DNA from 2 places in the Streptomyces albireticuli genome. Region 1 is predicted to be linked to the other one. Evidence: predicted binding sites of a transcription regulator. Region 1 holds the regulator's gene; the other holds the start of a gene.
What was found. The regulator HrcA, encoded in region 1, represses chaperone genes, less so after heat shock. The targets are predictions, from matches to a motif close to TTNGCACTCNGNNNNNCNGAGTGCNAA.

Region 1 (9,924 bases):
TCGGCCTGCTCCACCTGGACGTGATCCGCGAGCGCCTGGAGCGCGAGTTCGGTCTCGACCTGATCGCCACCGCGCCCAACGTGGTCTACCGGGTCAAGATGGAGGACGGCGCCGAGCACACCGTCACCAACCCGAGCGAGTTCCCCGAGGGGAAGATCGCGGAGGTGCACGAGCCGGTCGTCAAGGCCACCGTGCTCGCGCCGAACGAGTTCGTCGGCGCGATCATGGAGCTCTGCCAGTCCCGCCGCGGCTCGCTGCTGGGCATGGACTACCTCTCCGAGGACCGTGTCGAGCTGCGCTACACCCTCCCGCTCGCCGAGATCGTCTTCGACTTCTTCGACCAGCTGAAGTCCAAGACCCGCGGCTACGCCTCGCTGGACTACGAGCCCACCGGCGAGCAGCAGGCCAGCCTGGTCAAGGTCGACATCCTGCTGCACGGCGACAAGGTCGACGCCTTCTCCGCGATCACGCACAAGGACAAGGCGTACGCGTACGGCGTGCGGCTCGTCGCCAAGCTGCGCGAGCTCATCCCGCGGCAGAACTTCGAGGTGCCGATCCAGGCCGCCATCGGCTCGCGGGTCATCGCCCGTGAGACCGTCCGCGCCATCCGCAAGGACGTCCTCGCCAAGTGCTACGGCGGTGACATCTCGCGTAAGCGCAAGCTGCTGGAGAAGCAGAAGGAGGGCAAGAAGCGGATGAAGATGGTCGGAAACGTCGAGGTTCCGCAGGAGGCCTTCATCGCGGTCCTGTCCTCGGACAGCGAAGGCGGCGAGAAGAAGAAGTAGCCGGAGCCGCCGAGAGGCGGCAGCCGGAGCCGGCCTCGGCCCGGAACGCGGCGCCCGTCCCCTTCACCAGGGGGCGGGCGCTTCGCGTACCGGTCCGTACGCGCTGCGTGCGCGCTCCGGGGGCCCGCCTCCGGCCGGAAACCTGCACTCCACAGCTATCTCCCGGTCACAGCTTCGACAAGCCTTTGAAAGGCTCTTACGCGGGGGCCCTGTGCGTTCTACTCTGATCACTGCTTGCAGGTTACTCGTGAGTCACCAGTAGGAAATCGGACCGGAGGGACGCCGTGACCGAGACACAGGCTTTGATCGAGAACCGGCCGCCCTCGGTGGCGTCGATCTTTCTCGAACGCGTCGAGCTGACACCCGACGCGGAGGCCTACCGCTACCCGGTGCCCGCGGCTTCCGGCAAGGGGCCCGACGACTGGGCCTCGCTCACCTGGCGCCAGTCCGCCGACCGCGTCTTCGCGATCGCCGCCGGCCTGATCGACCTCGGGGTGCGGCCGGAGGAGCGGATCTCCCTCGCCGCCTCCACCCGGATCGAGTGGATCCTCGCGGACTTCGGCGTGCTCTGCTGCGGCGGCGCCACCACCACGATCTACCCCAGCACCAACTCCGACGAGACGGCCTTCATCCTCTCCGACTCCGAGAGCCGGGTGCTGATCGCCGAGGACGCCACCCAGCTGGCCAAGGCCCGTGAGCACCGCGCCGAGCTGCCCGAGCTCGCCCACGTCGTCGTGCTGGAGGAGGCGGACGCCGTCCCCGCCCCCGGCGACCCCGAGGGCTGGGTGCTCTCGCTCGCCGAGCTGGAGCGGCGCGGCGCCGAGCGTCTCAAGGCAGACCCGGACGCCGTCACGGACCGGATCGGCGCCCTGCGCTCCGACCAGCTCGCCACCCTCATCTACACCTCGGGCACCACCGGCCGCCCCAAGGGCGTCCTGCTGCCCCACGACGCCTGGTCCTACATGGCCCGCGCCATCCTGGCGTCCGGGCTGGTCCTCTCCACCGACGTGCAGTACCTGTGGCTGCCCCTGGCCCACGTCTTCGGCAAGGTGCTCACCGTCAGCCACCTCAGCACCGGGCACATCACGGCCGTCGACGGCCGGGTCGACAAGATCATAGAAAATCTCCCGGTCGTCCGGCCCACCTACATGGCCGCCGTCCCACGCATCTTCGAGAAGGTCTACAACGGCGTCGCGGCCAAGGCCCGCGAGGCCGGCGGGGCCAAGCTCAAGATCTTCCAGTGGGCGGCCGAGGTGGCCCGCGAGTACGCCAAGGTCTCCCAGGACAACTACCACCGCACCGGCAGCCGCACCGCGCCGTTCGGGCTGTCCGCCAAGCACAAGGTCGCCGACGCGCTCGTCTACTCCAAGATCCGCGATGCCTTCGGCGGGCAGCTGCGCGCCTGTGTCTCCGGCGCCTCCGCCCTCGCCCCCGACATCGGCTACTTCTTCTCCGGCGCGGGCATCCACATCCTGGAGGGCTACGGCCTCACCGAGACCAGCGCCGCCAGCTTCGTCAACCCCGGCGAGGCGTACCGCACCGGCACCGTCGGCAAGCCGCTGCCCGGCACCGAGGTGCGGATCGCGGACGACGGCGAGGTCCTGCTGCGCGGCCCCGCGATCATGACCGGGTACCACGGCCTGCCCGAGAAGACCACGGAGGTCCTGGAGCCCGACGGCTGGTTCCACACCGGCGACATCGGCGAGCTCTCCGCCGACGGCTATCTGCGCATCACCGACCGCAAGAAGGACCTGATCAAGACCTCGGGCGGCAAGTACGTCGCACCCGCCGAGGTCGAGGGCCAGTTCAAGGTCGTCTGCCCGTTCGTCTCCAACGTCCTCGTGCACGGCGCCGACCGCAATTACTGCACCGCCCTCATCGCCCTGGACGAGCCCACGCTCATGACCTGGGCCGAGGAGCGGGGCATGGGCGGGAAGAGCTACGCCGAGGTGGTCGCCGCCCCGGAGACCGTGGAGCTCATCGACGGCTATGTGAAGCAGGTCAACGACGGCCTCCAGCGCTGGCAGACGATCAAGAAGTTCCGGCTGCTCCCGCGCGACCTGGACGTCGAGCACGGCGAGCTCACGCCCAGCCTCAAGCTCAAGCGGCCGGTCGTCGAGCGGCTCTACAAGGACCTGATCGAGGAGATGTACTCGGGCACCCGGGAGAGCTGAGCGGGCCCGGGCGGAGCCGCCCGGGAGGGCCGGGAGGTCCGGGCACGGAGGCGCCCGGAGCCGCCCGGTCCGGTCGGCGCCGGGCGACTCCGCCCGATGCCGGACAATGGACCCATGCCTTCCGTACTGCCTGACGGCGAACCCATGCCCGAGGACGGGGCGCTGCCCCTCCACGCCCTGCGGGGCGCCGGGCAGCGGCCCCTCGGGTTCTACCTGCACGTGCCGTACTGCGCGACACGCTGCGGGTACTGCGACTTCAACACCTACACCGCGAGTGAGCTGCGCGGTTCCGGCGGCGCCCTCGCGTCCCGGGACAACTACGCGGAGACGGTCGCCGAGGAGATCCGCCTCGCGCGGAAGGTCCTGGGCGACGACCCGCGCCCGGTGGAGACCGTCTTCGTCGGCGGCGGCACGCCCACCCTGCTGCCCGCCGCCGACCTCGTACGGATGCTGGCCGCGATCCGCGACGAGTTCGGCCTCGCCGACGGCGCGGAGATCACCACCGAGGCCAACCCCGAGTCCGTGGACCCGGCCTACCTGGCCGAGCTGCGGGCGGGCGGCTTCAACCGGATCTCCTTCGGCATGCAGAGCGCCCGGCAGCACGTCCTGAAGATCCTCGACCGTACGCACACCCCGGGCCGCCCGGAGGCCTGCGTCGCCGAGGCACGGGCCGCCGGCTTCGAGCACGTCAACCTCGACCTGATCTACGGCACGCCGGGCGAGACGGACGACGACTGGCGGGCCTCCCTGGCCGCCGCGATCGGCGCGGGCCCCGACCACGTCTCCGCCTACGCGCTGATCGTCGAGGAGGGCACCCAGCTCGCCCGCCGCATCCGCCGCGGCGAGGTCCCCATGACCGACGACGACGTCCACGCCGACCGCTACCTCATCGCCGAGGAGATGCTCACCGCCGCCGGCTTCGGCTGGTACGAGGTCTCCAACTGGGCGACCACCGAGGCCGGCCGCTGCCGCCACAACGAGCTCTACTGGCGCGGCGCGGACTGGTGGGGCGCGGGCCCCGGGGCGCACTCCCACGTCGGGGGCGTGCGGTGGTGGAACGTCAAGCACCCCGGGGCGTACGCCCAGGCCCTGTCCGAGGGCCGCTCCCCGGGCGCGGGCCGCGAGGTCCTGCCGGACGAGGACCGGAGGGTGGAGCGGATTCTGCTGGAGCTGCGGCTGATCGACGGGTGCCCGTTGTCGCTGCTGCGGCCGGCCGGGGCGGCGGCTGCCGCGCGGGCGCTGGCGGACGGGCTGCTCCAGCCGGGGCCGTATGAGGCCGGCCGGGCCGTCCTGACGCTCCAGGGGCGGTTGCTGGCGGACGCGGTGGTCAGGGACCTGGTGGATTAGGCGGTTTCTTTCCCCACCCCGCCCCTTCCCGCTGCATCCGATGTGCGGCTCCGCCGCGTGCGGGGCTCCGCCCCGGACCCCGGTCCTCAAACGCCGGACGGGCTGAATTGTCGCCCGGAACCGGGCAAATTCAGCCCGGCTGGGGGCACCTCCCAGCGGTAGCCGGGGGAGTGTGAGGCCACCGCGCGTCAGCGCGGCCGGGGGGCCCGGGGGCTTGCCCCCGGTTCAGGAAGGGGCGGGTAGGGGACAAAGCCCCCCGCTCACCCCACCGGCACCGTCACGAAGTCGATCAACTCCTCCACCCGCCCCAGCAACGCCGGCTCCAGATCCTTGTAAGACCCCACCGCCGACAGGATCCGCTGCCACGCGGCCCCCGTGTTCGACGGCCACCCCAGCGCCGCGCACACCCCCGTCTTCCAGTCCTCGCCCCGCGGCACCCGGGGCCACTCCGGGATGCCCACCGACGACGGCTTCACCGCTTCCCACACATCGATGTAGGGGTGCCCCACCACCAGCACGTGCTCCCCGGTCACCTCCGCCGCGATCCGTGACTCCTTCGAGCCCGGTACGAGGTGGTCGACCAGGACGCCGAGGCGGGCGTCCGGGCCGGGGGAGAAGGAGCGGACGACGGCGGGCAGGTCGTCGACGCCCTCCAGGTACTCGACGACCACGCCCTCGATGCGCAGGTCGTCGCCCCAGACCCGCTCCACGAGCTCCGCGTCGTGCCGTCCCTCTACGTAGATGCGCCCGGCGCGCGCGACACGCGCACGCGCCCCCGGTACGGCGAGCGAACCGGACGCCGTCCGCACAGGTCCTTGGGGCGCCCGCGCGGCGGTGGGGCGTACGAGCGTGACGACACGCCCCTCCAGCAGGAAGCCGCGCGGCTCCAGCGGGAAGACCCGGTGCTTGCCGAAGCGGTCCTCCAGGGTCACCGTGAGGCCCTGGGCCGTCTTCTCGCAGCGGATCACCGCTCCGCAGAAGCCCGTGGACACCTCCTCGACGACCAGGCCGGGATCCGCCGGCACCTCGGGCGCGGGCTGCTGACGCTTCCACGGAGGGGTGAGGTCCGGTCCGTATTGTCTGCTGCGCATGGGTGCCATTCTGCGGGGTGAACCGGGCGGACGGGATCTTGCTGCGCGCCCCGCCCTCCTTCAGGTGAGCCGGGCGGGTCGCACGCCACCGCACACGACGTACGCCCCGCCCCTCCCGTCACGACACGCCGAACCGCTCCGCCAGCGCGTCCCGTTGCGCGCGGACGAACCGGGCGTCCACGACGGCCCCGTGCCCCGGCACGTAGACCGCGTCCTCGCCGCCCAGCGCCAGCAGCCGGTCCAGGGCGGCCGGCCACTGGCGGGGCAGCGCGTCCGGCCCGGCCTGCGGTTCGCCGGACTCCTCGACCAGGTCGCCGCAGAAGACGACCTCGGGCGCCCCGCCCGCGCCCGCGACGAAGACGGCCAGGTCGTGCGCCGTGTGTCCCGGGCCGATGTTGGCCAGCAGCACCTGCCGGCCGCCGCCCAGGTCGAGGGTGAGCTCGCCGGAGACCTGGTGGTGGGGGCGTACGAGCAGCTCGGCGGCGCCCGCCGCGGCCTCCGGCTCCACGCCGTGCCGCACCGCGTCCCGGCGGAGCTCCTCGCGCTCACGCTCCAGCAGATCGGCGAGCCCCACCGCCCCGTACACCTCGGCCCCGGAGAACGCGGCCGTCCCGAAGACATGATCGAAATGGGGGTGGGTCAGAGCGATATGCGTCACTGCGCGCCCGAAGATCTCGCGCACGTCCCGGCGCACCTCGGCGCCCTCCAGGACGGTCGCGCCGGTGTCCACGAGCAGCATGCCGTCCGCCCCCGCGACCACGCCGATCGTCGCGTCCCACCCGGGCATTCTGCGGCGCGCGACCCCTGGCGCGAGCCTCTCCCAACGCGCGGTCGCCTCATCGCTCTCCATACCCGGACGCTATCCGGAGCGCGGTACGGTTGCCCGCCCGGCGGGCATACGGCAGGTGTGCGGCGGGCGCCCGGCGGAGACGGCTCTTGCCCTGGCCGTGGTGGACGGCCGTACACTGGCTGGAGGTATCTGGCACTCGTGACCATTGAGTGCCAGGGACAGAATCCGTAGGACGGCTGGACTGGAGGTGCGCGGTGCTGAGCGAACGCAGGCTCGAGGTGTTGCGCGCCATCGTCCAGGACTATGTGGGCACCGAGGAGCCCGTGGGCTCCAAGGCCCTCACCGAGCGGCACCGCCTGGGCGTCTCCCCGGCGACGGTGCGCAACGACATGGCCGCGCTGGAGGACGAGGGCTTCATCGCCCAGCCCCACACGAGCGCGGGCCGCATCCCGACCGACAAGGGCTACCGCCTCTTCGTCGACAAACTGGCGGGCGTCAAGCCCCTGTCGACGCCGGAGCGGCGGGCCATTCACAACTTCCTCGACGGCGCCGTCGATCTCGACGATGTCGTGGGCCGCACGGTGCGGCTGCTCGCGCAGCTGACCCGGCAGGTGGCGGTGGTGCAGTATCCGTCGCTGACCCGCTCGACGGTGCGCCATGTGGAGCTGCTCTCGCTCGCTCCCGCCCGCGTCATGCTCGTACTGATCACGGACACCGGCCGGGTCGAGCAGCGCATGGTCGACTGCCCGGCGCCGATCGGCGAGACGTCTCTCGCGGACCTGCGGGCGCGGCTGAACAGCCGCGTCGTCGGACGGCGGTTCGCGGATGTGCCGCAGCTGGTGCAGGACCTCACCGAGTCCTTCGAGCAGGAAGATCGCGGAACCGTTTCCACAGTCCTCGCGACCCTGCTGGAGACCCTGGTCGAGGAGACCGAGGAACGGCTGATGATCGGCGGCACCGCCAATCTCACCCGCTTCGGCCATGACTTCCCCCTGATGATCCGGCCCGTGCTGGAGGCGTTGGAGGAGCAGGTCGTGCTGCTCAAGCTGCTCGGCGAGGCCAAGGACTCGGGCATGACGGTGCGAATCGGTCATGAGAACGCTCATGAGGGACTGAACTCCACATCGGTCGTCGCCGTCGGCTACGGTTCGGGCGACGAGGCAGTCGCCAAACTCGGCGTGGTCGGACCGACCCGCATGGACTACCCCGGAACGATGGGAGCGGTACGCGCAGTGGCACGTTACGTCGGACAGATCCTGGCGGAGTCGTAAGTGGCCACGGATTACTACGCGGTCCTGGGCGTACGGCGCGATGCCTCGCAGGACGAGATCAAGAAGGCCTTCCGCCGGCTCGCCCGTGAGCTGCACCCGGACGTCAATCCGGACCCGAAGACCCAGGAGCGGTTCAAGGAGATCAACGCCGCTTACGAGGTGCTCTCGGACCCGCAGAAGAAGCAGGTCTACGACCTCGGCGGCGACCCGCTCTCGGCCTCCGGCGGCGCCGGCGGCGGGGCCGGTGGCTTCGGCGCGGGCTTCGGCAACTTCTCCGACATCATGGACGCCTTCTTCGGCCAGGCCTCGCAGCGCGGACCGCGCTCGCGCACCCGCCGCGGCCAGGACGCCATGATCCGCCTGGAGATCAGCCTCAACGACGCGACGTTCGGGACGACCAAGGAGATCCAGGTCGACACCGCCGTCGTCTGCACCACGTGCAGCGGCGAGGGCGCGGCCCCCGGCACCTCCGCGCAGACCTGTGACATGTGCCGCGGCCGCGGTGAGGTCTCGCAGGTCACCCGCTCCTTCCTCGGCCAGGTCATGACCTCCCGGCCGTGCCCGCAGTGCCAGGGCTTCGGCACCGTGGTGCCGACCCCGTGCCCGGAGTGCGCCGGCGACGGCCGCGTCCGCTCGCGCCGCACCCTGACGGTCAAGATCCCCGCCGGTGTCGACAACGGCACCCGCATCCAGCTCGCGGGCGAGGGCGAGGTCGGCCCCGGCGGCGGCCCCGCCGGCGATCTCTACGTCGAGATCCACGAGACCCCGCACCCCACCTTCCAGCGGCGCGGCGACGACCTGCACTGCACGGTCACCATCCCGATGACGGCCGCGGCCCTCGGCACCAAGGTGCCGCTGGAGACCCTGGACGGCGTCGAGGAGATCGACATCCGCCCGGGCACCCAGTCCGGCCAGTCGATCCCGCTGCACCAGCGCGGCGTCACGCACCTGCGCGGCGGCGGGCGCGGTGACCTCATCGTGCACGTCGAGGTGATCACCCCCAGCAAGCTGGACCCGCAGCAGGAGGACCTGCTGCGCCAGCTCGCGAAGCTGCGCGGCGAGGAGCGCCCGATGGGCGAGTTCAAGCCGGGGCAGCAGGGCCTGTTCTCGCGTCTGAAGGACGCGTTCAACGGCCGCTAGGCGGTAGTGGGTGACGTCGTCCCGACGTCCCCGTGAGGTTCAGGCGACCGGGCTCCGGCCCGGTCCCACGTCCGGCCCCGGTCCGGCAGGTCTCCTGCCGGACCGGGGCCGGCGCGTTCCCCGGCTCCCGCCGGGGCGGCGGGTTTCCCCAGGTCTCCTTCCCGGCCGGGGTCGGCGTGCCCGGCCAGGCGTGACACGATGTGGTCATGGCCTTTGAATCCAGGGGAGCCACCGCGCTGACCGGTCTGTACCGGCACCCGATCGTGCAGGCCCCCATGGCCGGCGGCCCCTCCTGCCCGGCGCTCGCGGCGGCCGTCTCCGAGGCCGGCGGCCTCGGCAGCCTGGCGGCCGGCTACAAGACCCCCGCGGCGATGTACGAGGAGATCAAGCAGCTCCGGGCCCGTACCGCCGCCCCCTTCGGCGTGAACCTCTTCATGCCGCACACCCCCGCCGCCGACCCGGCCGCCGTGGAGGTCTACGCCGAGCAGCTGGCCGGCGAGGCCGCCTGGTACGGCACGCCCCTCGGCGACACCGATCTGCCGTGCGACGACGCCTACGACGCCAAGCTGGCGATCCTCCTCGACGATCCCGTGCCCCTGGTCTCCTTCACCTTCGGCTGCCCGGACCGGGCGGTGGTCGAGTCGCTGGCCCGCGTCGGCACGGTGACGGTCGTGACCGTCACCTCCGTCGCCGAGGCGCGCGCCGCGCACGCGGCGGGCGCCGACGCCCTGTGCGTCCAGGGCACGGAGGCCGGCGGCCACCAGGGCACCCACCGCGACGACCCGCGCCTGGACGGCACCGGCGCGGGCGTCGGCCTGCTGACCCTGCTGGCCGAGATCGGCGAGTCCGTGGACCTCCCCATGATCGCCGCGGGCGGTCTGATGCGGGGTGCCCAGATCGCGGCCGTACTCGCGGCGGGCGCCGTCGCGGCGCAGCTCGGCACGGCCTTCGTGCCCTGCCCCGAGTCGGGCGCGCACGCCCTGCACAAGCGCGCCCTGACCGACCCCGAACCGGTCTTCACCGGCACCGAACTGACCCGCGCCTTCTCGGGCCGCCCGGCCCGTGGCCTGGTGAACCGTTTCCTCCGGGAGCACGGCCCGTACGCCCCCGCGGCGTACCCTCAGGTCCACTACCTCACCTCCGGCCTGCGCAAGGCGGCCGCGGCGGCGGGCGACCCGCAGGGGATGAACCTCTGGGCGGGCCAGGGCCACCGGCTGTCCCGGGAACTCCCGGCGGCGCGGCTGGTGGAGGTGCTCGCCGCCGAACTGGAGGCGGCGCGCGGGCCGTCGGCCCGGGGCGAGGAGTCCGGAACCGGAGGGTACGGGG
Region 2 (9,924 bases), 1.9 Mb from region 1:
GTCCTGGCGGGCGCCCCGCAGGAGTACGCGGCCTACGCGGCGGCCGTCCGCGAGGAGTACGGCTTCGTGCCCGACGCGGCCTTCCGCCAGGGGCGGGCCGCCGTGCTGCGGCAGCTCCTGGGGCTGCCGCTGCTCTTCCGCACCCCGCTGGGGCGGTCGCGGTGGGAACCGGTCGCGCGCCGGAACCTCACCACGGAGCTGGAACTGCTCGGCGAAGGCTGAGGCACGGAAGGCGCGGAAAGAACGGAAGGCACAGAGAGAGCAGAAGGCGCGAACGGCACGGAACCCGAGGCTCGCACGCCCCTGAGGCACCGCTTCAGGGGCGCTCGTACTTCGGCCGCCGCAACCCAGCCGACACCAGCAGCCGCACCAGCTCCTTGCTGCCCACCTCCCGCGCCCCCATCCGCACCGCCTGCCCGTAGGACGTCGACGGCACGTCGTAGTGGTCGCGGTCGAAGGCGCGCGGCGGCGCGCCCAGCCGGGCCGCGAAGGCGTGCAGCTCCGCGTACGACACGTCGCTGATCAGGTGGGACCACATCCGGCCGTGGCCGGGCCAGGTGGGCGGGTCGATGTACAGCGTCACCGGCGCGCCCGCCTCACCGCAGCGCCTTCCCGAGCGAGCCCACCGGCGCCACCAGGACGACCTGCTTGGCGCAGGCCCAGTGCGGGTCGGCGCCCAGCTCGGGCTCGACCTCCAGGGCGTGCGGGTCGCCGGAGTCCGTGCAGACCGGGCAGAGCGGCCAGCGGCCGTGCCGCTCCAGCAGGGCGTCCTGCACGTCCTGTGCGACGAGGCCCACCAGATACGCGGCGCCTTCCGGCCACTGCTCGACCCACCACCGGCGGTGCGTGATCGCGTCCTCCACGAGGGAGACCACATCGGCCTCCGCCACCTCACCCGCGACGAGATCGGCGAGGACGAGGGCGCGCGCCGTGTGCAGTGCCTGTTCGAGCTCCATACGGTCCATTGTCCAAGACGGCGAGGGTTGACGGCTCACCAGGCCGAAAATACCTTTCAAAAGGTGAGCAGCAAATTGAAAGAAACTTTCGGAGACGTCCCCCCGGGGCCGCAGCCCTCCGCCCCGCCCGCGCCCGGCGCCCTGGCCGCCAAGGTCCGTACGCTCGGCCCCTCCATGACGCGCTCGATGCAGCGCGTCGCCGAGGCCGTCGCCGGCGACCCGGCCGGCTCCGCCGCGCTCACCGTCACCGGCCTGGCCGAACGCACCGGTACGAGTGAGGCGACCGTCGTCCGCACCGCCCGGATCCTCGGCTATCCCGGCTACCGCGACCTGCGCCTCGCCCTCGCCGCCCTCGCGGCCGAGCAGGCGGCGGGCCGCGCCCCGGCCGTCACCGCCGACATCGCCGTGGACGACCCGCTCGCCGAGGTCGTCGCCAAGCTCGCCCAGGAGGAGGCCCAGTGCCTGGCGGACACCGCCGCCGGGCTCGACACCGCCCAGCTGGAGGCCGCGGTCGGCGCGCTCGCCACCGCCCGCCGCATCGACGTCTACGGCATCGGCGCCTCCAACCTCGTCGGCCAGGACCTCGTGCAGAAACTGCTGCGCATCGGGCTGCTCGCGCACGCCCCCGCCGACCCCCACCTGGCCGTGACCAACGCCGTCCAGCTGCGGGCCGGCGACGTGGCCGTCGCCATCACCCACTCGGGCCGCACCACCGACGTCATCGAGCCGCTGCGGGTCGCCTTCGAGCACGGCGCGACCACCGTCGCGATCACCGGCCGCCCGCAGGGCGAGATCGCCCAGTACGCGGACCACGTGCTCACCACCTCCTCCGCACGGGAGAGCGAACTGCGCCCGGCGGCCATGTCGAGCCGCACCAGCCAGCTCCTCGTGGTGGACTGCCTGTTCATCGGGGTCGCGCAGCGGACGTACGAGACCGCCGCGCCCGCCCTGTCCGACTCCTACGAGGCACTGGCCCACCGGCACGCCCCCTGACCCCGCCCCCACCGGCTGACCCGCCTGCGACGGACACCCCCTCCGACGAACAACGGAAAGGCGCCGAACCCCCATGGCCCCCTCTGCTTCGTCCGCGGCCCACGCCGCCCTCCGCGCCGAGCTCGCCACGCTCACCACCGAGGCGTTCCGGCCGGACCTCGCGGACATCGACCGGCTGCCGACCCTGGACCTCGCGCAGCTCATGAACGGCGAGGACGCGGCCGTCTCCGCCGCCGTCGCCGCCCGGCTCCCCGAGATAGCCGCCGCCATCGACGCGACCGCGGCCCGGATGGCCCGCGGCGGCCGCCTGGTCTACGCCGGCGCGGGCACGGCCGGCCGGCTCGGCGTGCTCGACGCCAGCGAGTGCCCGCCGACGTTCAACACCGACCCGGCCCAGGTCGTCGGGCTGATCGCGGGCGGCGCGCCCGCCCTGGTCACGGCCGTGGAGGGCGCCGAGGACAGCCGGGAGCTGGCCGCCGGCGACCTGGCCGCGCTCGGCGTCGGACCGGCCGACACCGTCGTCGGCGTCTCCGCCTCCGGCCGCACGCCCTACGCCGTCGGGGCCGTCGAGTACGCCCGCGCGGCCGGCGCGCTGACGATCGGGCTGTCCTGCAACGCCGGCTCCGCGCTGGGCGCGGCGGCCGACCACGCGATCGAGGTCGTGGTGGGCCCCGAGCTCATCACGGGCTCCACCAGGCTGAAGGCGGGCACCGCCCAGAAGCTCGTCCTCAACATGCTCTCGACGATCACGATGATCCGCCTCGGCAAGACGTACGGAAATCTGATGGTCGACGTCCGCGCCTCCAACGAGAAGCTGCGCGCCCGCTCCCGGCGCATCGTCGCGCTCGCGACCGGCGCCTCCGACGCCGAGACCGAGGCCGCCCTGGAGGAGACGGGAGGAGAGGTGAAGAACGCCATCCTCGTCGTCCTCGGCGGCGTCGACGGCCGCACCGCCGCCCGGCTCCTGGACGAGGCGGACGGGCATCTGCGCGCGGCGCTCCACCTCGCGCGGGGCTGAGCCCCGCGCCCCACGCAGGCAAGGCACCATGGCACCAGACGAACCGGCGGACCGGCACAGCGCCACCGCCGCCGCCCTGCTCCCCCTCCTGGGCGGCGCCGGGAACGTCCTGTCCGTCACCCATTGCATGACCCGGCTGCGCCTGGAGCTGCGGGACCGCGCCCTGGTCCGGGACGCGGAGCTGCGGGCGCTGCCCGGGGTGCTGGGCGTCGTCGAGGACGGCACCTCGTACCAGGTCGTCCTGGGGCCGGGCGCGGTCGCCCGGGTGACCCCCGAGCTGGCGCGGCTGGCCGCGCCCGTACCCGGCCCCGCCGAAGAGCCCGTACCCGGCCCCGCCGAGGAGCCCGCGCCCGTCACCGCCGCGGCGCTCGCCGCGCGGGGGTCCGCGCTCCGGGCCGCCCGTAAGGCCCGCAACGCCACCCCGGTGAAGCTCCTGCTGCGCCGGATCGCCGCGATCTTCGTCCCGCTGATCCCGGCCCTGATCGGCTGCGGCATCGTCGCGGGCCTGGCCGGGCTGCTGGCGAACCTGCGCTGGCTGCCCGCGCTCGCCCCGGGGCTGGCCGCGGTGGCGTCCGGCTTCATGTCGCTGATCGCGGTGTTCGTCGGCTACAACGCGGCGAAGGAGTTCGGCGGCACCCCGGTGCTGGGCGGCGCCGTCGCGGCGATCATCGTCTATCCGGGCGTCGACCGGGTGACCGTCCTCGGCGAACGGCTCGCGCCCGGCCAGGGCGGCGTGCTGGGCGCGCTGGCGGCGGCCGTGCTCGCCGCGTACGTCGAGCGGTGGTGCCGGACGTGGGTGCCGGAGGCCCTGGACGTCCTCGTCACCCCGACGCTGACGGTGCTGGTGGCCGGCTTCGCCACCCTGTACGGGCTGATGTTCGTCGCCGGCGAGGTCTCCACGGCCATCGGCCACTTCGCGGATCGGCTCCTCGGCGAGGGCGGCGCCGCGGCCGGCTTCGTGCTGGGCGGGCTGTTCCTGCCGCTGGTGATGCTGGGCCTGCACCAGGCGCTGATCCCCATCCACACGACCCTGATCCAGCAGCAGAGCCACACCGTCCTGCTGCCGATCCTGGCGATGGCGGGCGCGGGCCAGGTCGGCGCGGCGCTCGCGGTCTACGCCCGGCTGCCGCGCAACGGCTCGGTGCGCGGGACGATCCGCTCCGCGCTCCCGGCCGGCCTGCTGGGCATCGGGGAGCCGCTGATCTACGGCGTCTCGCTGCCGCTGGGCCGCCCGTTCGTCACCGCGTGCGTGGGCGGCGCGTTCGGCGGGGGCTTCGTGGGCCTGCTCAACCAGCTGGGCCACGTGGTCGGCTCGACCGCGATCGGCCCCTCGGGCTGGGCCCTCTTCCCGCTGCTCAGGGGCAGCCACGGCCTGGGCCCGGCGGTGGCGGTCTACGGGACGGGGCTGCTGGTGGGGTACGCGGCGGGCTTCGCGGTGACGTACTTCTTCGGCTTCGGCAAGGGGCGGGTCGCGGAGCTGAACGCGCCGAAGGCGGCACCCCCTTCGCAGGGAGTGCCGCCTTCGGCGTACAGCGTTCAGGACAAGTGATCCTCGCGGGATCAGAAGTCCATGTCACCGCCCGGCATGCCGCCCGGAGCGGCCGCGGCGGCCTTCTCCGGCTTGTCGGCGATGACGGCCTCGGTGGTGAGGAACAGCGCGGCGATCGACGCGGCGTTCTGGAGCGCGGAGCGCGTGACCTTCGCCGGGTCGATGATGCCCTCGGCGATCATGTCGACGTACTCACCGGTCGCGGCGTTGAGGCCGTGGCCGACGGGCAGGTTGCGCACCTTCTCGACGATGACGCCACCCTCGAGACCACCGTTGACGGCGATCTGCTTGAGCGGGGCCTCCAGGGCCAGCTTCACGGCCTTGGCGCCGGTCGCCTCGTCACCCTCGAGCTCGAGCTTCTCGAAGACCGCGGAGGCCTGGAGCAGGGCCACGCCACCACCGGCGACGATGCCCTCCTCGACGGCCGCCTTCGCGTTGCGAACGGCGTCCTCGATGCGGTGCTTGCGCTCCTTGAGCTCGACCTCGGTCGCGGCACCGGCCTTGATGACGGCCACGCCGCCGGCCAGCTTCGCGAGGCGCTCCTGGAGCTTCTCGCGGTCGTAGTCCGAGTCGCTGTTCTCGATCTCGGCACGGATCTGGTTGACGCGGCCCTGGACCTGGTCGCTGTCACCGGCACCGTCGACGATGGTCGTCTCGTCCTTGGTGATGACGACCTTGCGGGCGCGGCCGAGCAGGTCGAGACCGGCGTTCTCCAGCTTGAGGCCGACCTCCTCGGAGATGACGGTGCCACCGGTGAGGATGGCGATGTCGCCGAGCATGGCCTTGCGGCGGTCACCGAAGCCCGGGGCCTTGACGGCGACGGACTTGAAGGTGCCACGGATCTTGTTGACGACCAGGGTCGACAGGGCCTCGCCCTCGACGTCCTCGGCGATGATCAGCAGCGGCTTGCCGGACTGCATGACCTTCTCGAGGAGCGGCAGCAGGTCCTTGACCGAGCCGATCTTCGAGTTGACGATCAGGATGTACGGGTCGTCGAGCGACGCCTCCATACGCTCCATGTCGGTGGCGAAGTACGCCGAGATGTAGCCCTTGTCGAAGCGCATACCCTCGGTGAGCTCCAGCTCCAGACCGAAGGTCTGGGACTCCTCGACGGTGATGACGCCTTCCTTGCCGACCTTGTCCATCGCCTCGGCGATGAGCTCGCCGATCTGGGTGTCGGCGGCGGAGATGGAGGCGGTGGAGGCGATCTGCTCCTTGGTCTCCACGTCCTTGGCCTGCTCGAGCAGGGCGGCGGAGACGGCCTCGACGGCCTTCTCGATGCCACGCTTCAGGGCCATCGGGTTGGCACCGGCGGCCACGTTGCGCAGACCCTCACGGACCAGCGCCTGGGCGAGGACGGTCGCGGTCGTCGTGCCGTCACCGGCGACGTCGTCCGTCTTCTTCGCGACCTCCTTGACCAGCTCGGCGCCGATCTTCTCGTACGGGTCCTCGAGCTCGATCTCCTTGGCGATGGAAACACCATCGTTGGTGATCGTGGGGGCGCCCCACTTCTTCTCGAGGACGACGTTGCGGCCCTTGGGGCCGAGGGTGACCTTGACGGCGTCGGCGAGCTGGTTCATCCCGCGCTCGAGACCGCGCCGTGCCTCCTCGTCGAACGCGATGATCTTGGCCATGTGAAGTGGTCCTCCCAGGACGATGGGGGTACCTCCCTGCTCGTTCAGAGCCAGGGGGCGGATTGCTCCCGGACCGCGCTGGCGCCCGCGACGGACGGCCTGCATGCCTGGTGGTTCCTTGCCCCACCTGGCCTGCGGACCTCACCGACGGTCCAAATCTGTCACTCTCACGCGGAGAGTGCTAACGCCAATGATTAGCACTCGACCCTACCGAGTGCAAGCGGTCCGCGTATGTTCCAGCCCTGAGTGGCACCTGGGGGAGCAAGCGCGTGGACATCAGGACCGCACCCACGAGGGGCCCGCGACGGGGCGGACGCGCGAGAGATACCCAGGGGACGGGGAAGCCACACCGGTGCGGATACACACGTGGGGCCCGCACCCGGTGACGGGTGCGGGCCCCACGCGCGAGCGTTCGTGAGCCTGGTGTGGTCGATGCGCCGAGATCAGCCGACGGCGAGCTTGACCATGTCCGCCTGCGGCCCCTTCTGGCCCTGCGAGATCTCGAACTCGACTCGCTGACCCTCCTCGAGGGTGCGGTAACCGTCCATCTGGATCGCGCTGTAGTGGACGAAAACATCCGCACCACCGTCGACCGCGATGAAGCCGTACCCCTTCTCCGCGTTGAACCACTTGACGGTGCCCTGAGCCATGCCTAACTCCCCTATTACTGGCCCTTGCGCAGGACCGCACTTCGCGGACCCGGGTCAGACCTCACCCCCCGGATCTCTCCCCCACCAGCGGCAGGGCGAACCCAGTTGGTGTGCGCCGGAACGCGTCGACCGCGGCCGAATGTATCTGCACGGATGCCCTCTGCAACAGGTCACTCGGACGAGAATTCCCGGCGCGGCTGAGAGTCGATAAGCGGCGAACTAGGGGAAATCCAGGGCAAGTCGGGCCGGGCATAGCACAAGCAACCCGGCATTTCGTGCACACAGTTCGCGCACAACTTGACGGGTTCTCATATGCGTTCGGCACTGACGCCGGAGGGGGAACGCCCCAACTGTATCGCGGTCAACACACGGAATCGCCCCGTCCGCTTGCTGGACGGGGCGATTACGAAGGGAGCCTTCGAAAAGGCGGGCGGACCCGCGGGCGGGATCAGCCGCCGGCGACGGCCGGAATGATCGAGACACCGGCGCCGTCGGGGGTGGGCGTCTCCAGGCCCTGCTCGAAGCGGACGTCGTCGTCGTTGACGTAGACGTTCACGAAGCGGCGCAGCCTGCCGCTGTCGTCGAGCACGCGGGCCGCGATGCCGGCGTGGTTCTCCTCCAGGGACCGGAGGACATCGGCGAGGGTCGCGCCTTCGGCGGAGACCTCGGCCTTCCCGCCGGTGTAGGTGCGAAGGATGGTGGGGATGCGAACGGTGACGCTCATGGGAATACCTTCCGAAGAGGTTGTGGGCAGGCGTTCCGCAAGGGCGGAACGGGTGGGCACAACCGGCCCGCAGATGTCAGACGGCAGCAAGCCCCGCGTCGCGGAACGCCGCCAACGAGGGCCGGATCGTCACGGTCGGCCCGGCGGCGACCGCGTCGAGCGTCTTGAGCCCGTCCCCCGTGTTCAGCACCACCGTCGTCAGGGACGGATCCAGCACCCCGCTCTCCACGAGCTTCCTGGTGACGCCCACGGTCACGCCGCCCGCAGTCTCCGCGAAGATCCCCTCCGTGCGGGCCAGCAGCCGGATCGCGTCCACGATCTCCGCGTCCGTGACGTCCTCGACCGCGCCGCCGGTCCGCCGGGCGATGTCCAGGACGTACGGCCCGTCGGCGGGGTTGCCGATCGCGAGGGACTTCGCGATCGTGTCCGGCTTCACGGGCCGCACCACGTCCTGCCCGTCCTTGAAGGCCCGGGACACCGGCGAACAGCCCTCCGCCTGCGCCCCGAAGATCTTGTACGGGCGGTCCTCGACCAGCCCGAGCGCGATCAGCTCCTTCAGCCCCTTGTCGATCTTCGTCAGCTGGGAGCCCGAGGCGATCGGCACGACGATCTGGTCCGGCAGCCGCCAGCCCAGCTGCTCGCAGATCTCGTAGGCGAGCGTCTTCGACCCCTCGCCGTAGTACGGCCGGAGGTTGACGTTGACGAAGCCCCAGCCCTCCCCCAGCGGGTCGCCGATCAGCTCGGAGCAGAAGCGGTTGACGTCGTCGTACGTGCCCTCGATGCCGACGAGGTCGCCGCCGTAGACCGCCGCCATGACGACCTTGCCGGCCTCCAGGTCGTGCGGGATGAAGACACAGGACTTGAAGCCGGCGCGGGCGGCCGCGGCGCCGACCGCTCCGGCGAGGTTGCCGGTCGACGAGCACGAGAGCGTCGTGAAGCCGAAGGCGCGGGCGGCCTCGACGGCGATGGCGACGACGCGGTCCTTGAAGGAGTGCGTGGGGTTGCCGGAGTCGTCCTTGACGTACAGGCCGCCGGTGACGCCGAGCTCGCGGGCGAGGTTGTCGGCCTTGACGAGCTTGGTGAAGCCGGGGTTCAGGCCGGGCTTGTCCGCGACGTCGGCGGGGACGGGCAGCAGGGGGGCGTAGCGCCAGATGTTCTGCGGGCCGGACTCGATGCGGCGGCGCAGCGCCTCGGGGTCGCCGGCGGGCAGCTCGTAGGCCACCTCGAGCGGGCCGAAGCAGACGGCACAGGCGAAAATGGGACCGAGGCCGAAGCGCTCTCCGCACTCACGGCACGAGAGGGCGACGGCGGGACCGAGAGCTACGGGTGTGGTCGCGGATTCAACAGACTGCACAGCCATGGAGGCGAGGCCCTTTCTCCTCATCTTCCCCGCGGCGGACGTCGCCACGAGACGGAATTGGCACCTTCCCGAGCCGGGAGCCTCGCTTCTGACGAATCGAGATCGACTGGAGGGTTGCCGGGGCTTCAACGGGCCGTATCCCTCTGCCCCTCTGGATGAGCGGTATGGCACTGGGCAGGGCCCAGGCGTTTATGAGCGGCGACCCCGACATACGACGGCGTTCCGCGTTGTTCAGACTGTAACCGAAGGCATGGGCGCCTGAGACAGCCGTCCGTACCGCGAGATGGATCACACGCAGCTCGAACGCCGCGTCACACAAGAGGAGTCGAACACGTGCTGGATGAGGTGGAGCGCTGGCTGGCCCGGCGGTCCTGGTCCGCCGCCGACCGCCCGCTCGGCCGGCTCCTCGCCGCGAAACGCGGCGCCGGCACCACGGTGAGCGTGGTGCTGCCGGCGCTGAACGAAGAGGCCACGGTGGGCACCATCGTGACCACGATCCGCGCGGAACTGATGTCGGACGCGGTCCCGCTGGTGGACGAGCTGGTGGTGATGGACTCGGGGTCCACGGACCGGACGGCCGAGGTCGCCGCGGCGGCGGGCGCCCGGGTGGTGCACCGCGACGCGGTGCTGCCGGGCCTGCCCGCGCTGCCCGGCAAGGGCGAGGTGCTGTGGCGGTCGCTGCTGGCGACGACGGGTGACGTGGTGTGCTTCGTCGACGCCGACCTGCGGGACTTCTCGGCGGACTTCGTCTCGGGGATCGTCGGCCCGCTGCTGACCGACCCCGAGGTGCAGTTCGTCAAGGCGATGTACGACCGCCCGCTCGGCGAGGCGGTGGGCCAGGGCGGCCGGGTGACCGAGCTGGTGGCCCGCCCGCTGCTGAACCTGCACTGGCCGCAGCTGGCCGGCTTCGTCCAGCCGCTGGGCGGCGAGTACGCGGCCCGGCGCTCCCTGCTGGAGCGGCTGCCGTTCCCCGTGGGGTACGGCGTGGAACTGGGGCTGCTGGTGGACTCGCTGCACACGGTGGGCCTGGACGCCCTGGC

Region 2: groL (chaperonin GroEL) is a predicted target of HrcA. The motif match lies at 6,345-6,371, and genes of this name have one in related genera.

What each region holds. Positions count from the first base shown of each region.
Region 1 is NZ_CP021744.1:5,242,807-5,252,730, forward strand. It holds gene lepA (translation elongation factor 4) at 1-785, shown strand, start outside; gene SMD11_RS22600 (AMP-dependent synthetase/ligase) at 1,070-2,959, shown strand; gene hemW (radical SAM family heme chaperone HemW) at 3,074-4,306, shown strand; gene SMD11_RS22610 (DUF3097 domain-containing protein) at 4,567-5,397, opposite strand; gene SMD11_RS22615 (MBL fold metallo-hydrolase) at 5,516-6,247, opposite strand; gene hrcA (heat-inducible transcriptional repressor HrcA) at 6,442-7,458, shown strand; gene dnaJ (molecular chaperone DnaJ) at 7,459-8,598, shown strand; gene SMD11_RS22630 (nitronate monooxygenase) at 8,805-9,924, shown strand, end outside.
Region 2 is NZ_CP021744.1:3,298,045-3,307,968, forward strand. It holds gene SMD11_RS13875 (hypothetical protein) at 1-222, shown strand, start outside; gene SMD11_RS13880 (DUF4031 domain-containing protein) at 317-583, opposite strand; gene SMD11_RS13885 (hypothetical protein) at 597-956, opposite strand; gene SMD11_RS13890 (MurR/RpiR family transcriptional regulator) at 1,020-1,949, shown strand; gene murQ (N-acetylmuramic acid 6-phosphate etherase) at 2,023-2,967, shown strand; gene SMD11_RS13900 (PTS transporter subunit EIIC) at 2,996-4,516, shown strand; gene groL (chaperonin GroEL) at 4,528-6,150, opposite strand; gene SMD11_RS13910 (cold-shock protein) at 6,594-6,800, opposite strand; gene SMD11_RS13915 (ubiquitin-like small modifier protein 1) at 7,249-7,524, opposite strand; gene thrC (threonine synthase) at 7,601-8,884, opposite strand; SAM riboswitch class I at 8,902-9,046, opposite strand; gene SMD11_RS13925 (glucosyl-3-phosphoglycerate synthase) at 9,218-9,924, shown strand, end outside.